DNA from 2 places in the Brevibacillus choshinensis genome. Region 1 is predicted to be linked to the other one. Evidence: riboswitches for the same ligand, from Rfam matches in the RefSeq annotation. Region 1 holds a riboswitch; the other holds the start of a gene.
The links. A riboswitch is a leader RNA that binds a small molecule or an ion and turns the genes downstream of it on or off. The one in region 1 is predicted to bind cyclic di-GMP.
Positions count from the first base shown of each region.

Region 1 (3,420 bases):
CTGTTCCTGTCATCAGCAGGGTAGCAGCGAGTGTGCTCGCCACGATTGTTTTTGTAAATTTCTTCATAGGTTTCTCCTCCTAGTTGTGGGTATGAATTCAATTCCTGTAAGCAAACTGCCTCATCCCTTGCATCGCATCCCCCCTTTCAAAAAGGGACTTGTTCTTACAGGGTGAACTTGCCTACACCGTGCTGCAGTTCTTCCGCTACGGCTTTCAAACGCTCCACCGAATCAGCAATCTCCTGAATCGCTTGCAGCTGTTCTGCTGTCGCCTCGACAACCGTCTGTGCATCTTCGGAGGCGTGCTTGGCAATATGATGCATTTCGTCGACGGATGCGCTGACTTGCTCCGATCCCGCAGACATTTGTTCTGATGCCGCTGAAACCTCCAGGATGTGTCCAGCCACATTACGGGACGAATCGAGGATATGAGCGAAAATGTCGCGCACTTCTTCGATGAGCTGAATGCCTTCCTGCGCGTTTTGATTCCCCTCGTTCATTACTTCAACCGCATGGCGGGTATCCTGCTGGATTTCGCTAATCAGCTGGGCAATTTGGGATGCCGATGCTTCCGATTGATTGGCGAGGTTCTTCACTTCGCCTGCCACGACCGCAAAGCCACGCCCATGCTCGCCGGCGCGTGCCGCCTCGATGGAAGCGTTCAGCGCAAGCAAATTGATTTGCGATGTCAATTGACTGATGGTATCGAGGATTCCCTCAATTTCTTTGGAACGTCCATTGAGTCGCTCGATCGCTTCTGCAGCTTTGCTGGTGCCTTCTCCGATGCTGCCCATTTGTCTCACGGCCTGCTCTACGACCGCCGTACCTTGTTCTGCTTGCGAGGTTGCCTCACGTGCCGCTTCGGATACGTATGAAGAGGTCTCCGCAATTTTCACGATACCTACGGCCATATCGTTCATGGACAAAGCCACTTCTGAAGAGCTGTTAGCCTGTGCCTGTGACCCTTCGGAAATTTGAGCGATGGAGGCCCCAATTCGGTTGACGTTATCAGTCGCATGCTCAATACCTGCGGAAACTTCCTGTGTAAACCGCAGCACCTGGTCAGACGACAGCGATACTCCTTCAATCAAATCCTTCAGGTGCGAAACCGTCTGGTTAAAGTCACGCGACAATACGGCGATCTCGTCTTTCCCTTCCACTGTCACCGTTTCCGTCAAATTGCCTTGTGCCACGACGTTGACTGCATGATTCAGGCGCTGGATAGGCTTGACCAAACGGACGGCCAGGAAGTACACGAGCAAGATGCCGATGATGAGAACTGCCAGAGAAATGACCACCAGTTTGATGGACAGTTCATTTACCGGAGCATGCAGCTCGACTGTCGGAGCCGTAATGAATACGCCCCAGTTCATTTTCGTGCTGGCGAATGAAGCAAATTGCGCCATTTCATTCTGTTTGTATTGAATGATTCCATGGTTTCCTTGCTGGATCGCTTCAAATGCTGTCTGAAGCTCTGGAATATTGGTTTTCAATAGCGATTCCTTCAAGATCAAGTCGGCAGTGGGATGCCAGATGTACGTTCCCTTTTTGCTGACCAAAAAGGCATAGCCGCTTTGCCCGAATTTTTCCATGGAAACGGTCTTTTGAATTTCATTGATCGGAATCGTGGAACCGACATAGCCATACTGGCGATTGTCCTTCATCAACGGAACAATGACGGTCACGATGTTATTGCCTGTCCGCTGCGAGATCACAGGCTCAGAGACAATGATCTTCCCTTCCCCCTTGCCGGCTTCCTGAAAGTGAGGACGGTCAGAAGGATTGGTCTCTTCCCCTTTGAAGTTGATAACCTTTGTGCCACTTAAGTCATAGGAAAAGAAAAATGTCTCAAACTCTGGATTTTTCTTTTGGGCCTCTTGGATCAGCTTCAGGTCGTGATCAAAATTGTTATCGGATGAAATCATCTCTCCTATGGTTTCAACGATCCCAATTTTCTCTTGGAAGAAACTGTCGATTCGGATGGAAAGGTTACTCGCAGCCAGTTCAGCTTCCTTATCCAAGCTGGAAGCCAATAGCTTTGAGGAGCTCCAATAGCTGGCACCGCACACGGTACCGAGGCTGATGACCAGGAGCAGACACATGACGACAATCAACTTTCTCCTTAAGCTAGCTTTCATTCGTTTGGTCCTCCTATCCTTTTATTGCCAACAAAAAAAAGACTGCCATCCGACAGCCTCTTGCGCTTACGGTCTGGCAACCCGGCTATCTTAGCAGCTATATCTGTCTATACCGCCTTAGACCCGTGGCTTTGCGTCCCTGCCTTTCAACAGGTTTGCCTTTGTCATTTTTTGTCGTTTTAATGTGCTAAAAGCACTATATCATAATGTGGAAAATAATGGACCTATTTTTCATATTTTTTACAAAAAGACTGTTCATTTATTACACTCCATATTTATCCACTTTGTTTTACTTCCCATTTACACTCACAGATAAACCATTTATTTTAACGAAAAATAAACAAGCTGATTCCATCTCTTCCTAGGAATCAGCTTATCTCGTATATTCTCACTTACTTCAGTACGTAATCCGCCAGTACACTCTGAACCTCATAGATGTTCAGATTTTTGTTGAATTGCCTTTGCAGTGGCATCTGGCTGCCGGAAATGTAGATTTTGAGTTCCGCATCCAGGTCAAAGCTGCCCGCCGTTTCAATGCTGAAGTGGGTAATGCTTTTGTACGGGATGGAATGAAACTCCACCTTTTTTCCTGTCAGCCCCTGTTTGTCAATCAGAATCAATCGTTTATCCGTAAAGATAAAAAGATCCCGAATCAAGCGGTACGCTTTCTCAATCCGTTCATTTCGTCCGAGAATGTGGCCAAATTCATTCTGAGCCTCGGCGACACTGACCTCTGACGCATTCCCCATTAACCCGTCAAACAACCCCATCCCTTTTCCCCCGTTCCTTGGACATTTGCACATATGGGTAAATATACCATTTTTATGGCAACCTGCACACGCAGGCCTATGCAAAAAAAACCGGCCGAACTGGCCAGTTTATCACGTTGCTTTACCAATGCTGCGGAAAGATGCCTTGCTGCTGTTGCGGGTACATCCCTTGCTGCTGTTGTGGATACATCCCTTGTTGCTGTTGTGGAAACGTCCCTTGCGGCTGCTGTGGATACGTCCCCGGCGCAAACGGCGATCCCTGCCCAAATCCGGACTGTGGCGGAACTGGCGCTTGCTGATAGGGAAGCTGATAGCCGTATACCTGCGGCTGCTGGTTTGCAAGACCTTGGACTTGGCCTTGGTAGCAATTGACAGGGGGCCCGATGAAAGTCGACATCTGAATAGGAGAAATCGTGTCCCTCCACTGCGCCTCATTCAGGCAGTATGTGTGAGCCATGATATTGCTCGGCGTCAGGCGCAGGATATCCGATGCGAGAATAACCTCTGGTATC
Region 1 covers NZ_CP069127.1:5,961,184-5,964,603, forward strand. The annotation lists gene JNE38_RS29595 (transporter substrate-binding domain-containing protein) at 1-67, opposite strand, end outside; gene JNE38_RS29600 (methyl-accepting chemotaxis protein) at 165-2,138, opposite strand; cyclic di-GMP riboswitch class I at 2,211-2,308, opposite strand; gene JNE38_RS29605 (PH domain-containing protein) at 2,531-2,908, opposite strand; gene JNE38_RS29610 (cupin domain-containing protein) at 3,030-3,420, opposite strand, start outside.

Region 2 (3,420 bases), 940 kb from region 1:
CTGTTCACATGAACGATAAACTCCTGCAGGAATTTGGTTTTCTCAGCAAAGTCATGCATGTAGTTGTCGACGTTGGCGAACATCTCCTGAACTTCCAAGATGCCTTCGCTATTTTTCTCAAATGACACTTGAGATTCCGAAATCATATCCGAGACGCGCTTCATTTTTTCGCGAATGTTCATCAAGAGGGTCGCGATCGATTCCGAAGAGACCTTGGAGGATTCGGCAAGCTTGCGTACCTCATCCGCAACCACTGCGAAGCCTCGACCGTGTTCTCCGGCGCGGGACGCCTCGATGGTGGCATTCAGCGCGAGCAGATTGGTCTGCGCGGAAATTTCGGAGATGGTCTGAATGATTTTCTCGATGTTCTCCGTTTCTTTGTACAGCTCTTGGATCAGGCTGTTGGTGCCTTGGATATCCTTGATAAAGCGCTCAAAGTCACTTCCGATGTTTCCAATGCGCTTGCCGCTCTCTTGTGTCGCTTCCTTGGTGGATTCCACGTAATCATGCATCTCGGTCACAGAGCGAGTCATATCTTCCACTTGAACATTGGTCGATGCCATTTCATTGCGCAGCTCATTCGTATTGGCGGTTTGCACGCCGAACGATTTGAGAATGCCCTCCAGCGATGTGACGGTCTCAACTGCTCGGAGATTGACTCCATCTGTAACTTTGTTGAGGTTTTCCTGGTATTCCTGGACGGATGTCAACGAGTGATTGATCTGATCGAGTACGCGCTGCAAGGATTCCTTGGATTCGATCGCTTCGCGTTTTTGCGTTTCGCTATCCGCTTGCAGCCTGTTGTTGAAATGCGCGTGCATCATGCTGGTGACGGAAACGAAGCAGAATGGAAGCAGGTAGTACATCAGCTCAACCGGAGATGTCGCATGGAAAATCGCTTCGCCTTGGGTAAAGAAATAATAGGAAACAATCCCTAGTGTCGTGAGAATCGTCAGGATGTTAATGATTTTGTCTTGGTAGATTCCCATGACAGCCACAAAGAACATCATGGTCATGATGTTAACCATGTAGGGATCCAGGTGAACGATCACAAACATGAAGATCGCGATCACCACAAAATTGAAAAACTTCATGAACGGTGCAAATTTCTCTCGTAAGTTCGGGCGGTTGGAGAGATAAGTAAAGGGCGCCAGTACGACATACAAGATGCCCAGAACCGTCAAAACAAACCCGAGCGGAACGCCCACTATCAGATTGATGAGCTGAACGACCGTGATGATACTAGCAAAAACGATGACGACCCAGTTGTTCCTTCTTCGTAATAGATCCATATCAACGCATGACCTCGACTTTTCTTTGAGTAGATGCTGGTGTGTACCATGAATATTGCGGATTTTCTTTATTGGCGTAGACTTCTTTCAGGTGAAAGAGCGTCGGGATCGCTTCTGCGCCTTTATAGAAGATGTTATCCTTGACTTGCGTAGCACGGAGCTTGTATTTCTCGTTCATCGATCGAAAAAAAGTCGGATCCGCAATGCCGACTGCATGTGTATAGCCATGTTGTTCCGCGTAATCGATCATCAGGCAAATTCCTTTGCGACCGAGCTGCCCGCGATAAGAGGGGAGAACAGCCAGGCTGTCTACCTCCATAAGTTTCATATCGGATGTGATGACATCATCAAACAACGAATGGATGAACGCATTTGATTTCGAATAAGGAGTAAATTCAAAAGTGCCTCCAGCCTCTCCGTCCTCTGCCAGCAGCAGGTAAAGATCAGAACCATCCTTGGCGTACTCCATTTCGAATCCCATGGAACTCCATACGACTTCCTTGATTTGATGGAACAATGCCAAGTTCTCCGTAGAATCAACATGTTTGTACATTTTCCCACTCCACCATTTTTGTTTATCTCTCTATTTTTTTGTATGAGACTGCTTCCCCAGTTCGTAATTCGCCGTGTTTTCTCTTAAAATGCGCCCTCCCATCAAATAAACTAAAAAAAAAGAGTCATCCCAAGTACTGGAACAACCCAAGTCACCAACATCAAGGCATCTCTTTCGGATGTATGGCAACCCGGCTATCATAGTCAACGACTTTAGACCCGTGGTTTTGCGTCACCACCTTTAGATGGTTTTGCCCTTTTTCATCGAATTTCGAAAAATGTAAATTTATGTCGGATTATGTAAAATATTATAGTATTCTTGTTTAATTGTCAAGTTTTGGGTAGGTATAATTAACCATTTTCTATTCTCTTAAAACTATCGGCTAATTCCTTTTCCCACTTTACTAGAATGGCTTATTTTTTTCACCCGCTTCTTTCAATGCCTGTTCGACAAACTTGCTCTCCAAGACTTGCGACGTATCCAGCTTCTTTTTGATCGCGCCCACAGAGTAGAGGAAGTCAGCCTGCTCCTGATGGGCTTTGGCGAATTCAGGTGTGATCGGGGAGAGAATCGGGCTGGAATTTTGCAGGACCTTGCTGACGATCTCACGCTCGAGCTTCTTCGTCTTGACGAATTCATCCGTCACTTCGTCGAGATGGGAGACGTAGTATTGGCGAACCTCTTCATAGGTTTTGAGAAATAGCACCGTCAGTTCAGGATGCTCTGCCGTAAAGCCGGTACGCGCAATCAGAAAGCCGGGAGCAAAGATATGGAGATCCTCTCCGGTGACGAGAGATTTTGCCTGGGTCTGGACCAGGGCAGTGGTGACATACGGCTCCCAAGTCGACCAAGCATCGATGGCACCCGTATCGAGAGCGGGGCGTGCCTCGTCCGGCTGCAGGTGGATGATTTGCACATCCTCCGCTTTCAGGCCGGCACGATCCAATACCATGTACAGGAAGTTGTAAGCGCTGCTGCCTTTGGCGACGGCAATTTTTTTGCCCTTTAACTCCTTGATGTCAGTGATCGGACTGTTTTTGGGGATGACAATCGCGTTGTTGCGCTTTCCGTCACTGGTCACGGCGATCGCCTTGAAATCGACACCGCCTGTTTGGGCCGAGACAACGGGTGTGCCGCCTGTTGCTCCAAAATCGAGACGACCGGAAGCGATCGCTTCAAAATGGGGAGGGCCGCTCGCGAATTCATGCCATCTGACTTCAGCTCCCGCCTTGGCGAAGGCTTCTTCAAAGGCTCCCTTATCCCGGGCGTAGGAGAGGATCCCTGTGCTGCCCTGAATACCGATGTTCACGACCACCTTTTCTTTTCCCACGGAAGTGGCTGCGCTCTGACCTTGCTGTGGAGATGACGCATTCTGTGCCTTGCCGCACGCGGTAAGCAAGAGCAGTGACAATACGATCAAGAGTGGGAACCAGCTATGTTTCTTTTGCAAAGCTTGCATGTTGTTCATCCCTTTCGAAGGTTGGTGTGCTTTTCAGCGAGAGGATTTGCTATTGATACTGATGGGAGCCTGCAAACTGATTGGCGGGAACCTCCAATCCGTAATGCTCGCGCAAG
Region 2 covers NZ_CP069127.1:5,018,275-5,021,694, reverse strand. The annotation lists gene JNE38_RS25110 (methyl-accepting chemotaxis protein) at 1-1,292, opposite strand, end outside; gene JNE38_RS25105 (GNAT family N-acetyltransferase) at 1,294-1,845, opposite strand; cyclic di-GMP riboswitch class I at 2,027-2,110, opposite strand; gene JNE38_RS25100 (aliphatic sulfonate ABC transporter substrate-binding protein) at 2,249-3,304, opposite strand; gene JNE38_RS25095 (LLM class flavin-dependent oxidoreductase) at 3,354-3,420, opposite strand, start outside.
Region 2: linked by a shared signal. The riboswitch ahead of JNE38_RS25105 (GNAT family N-acetyltransferase) and the one ahead of JNE38_RS29600 (methyl-accepting chemotaxis protein) in region 1 are both predicted to bind cyclic di-GMP.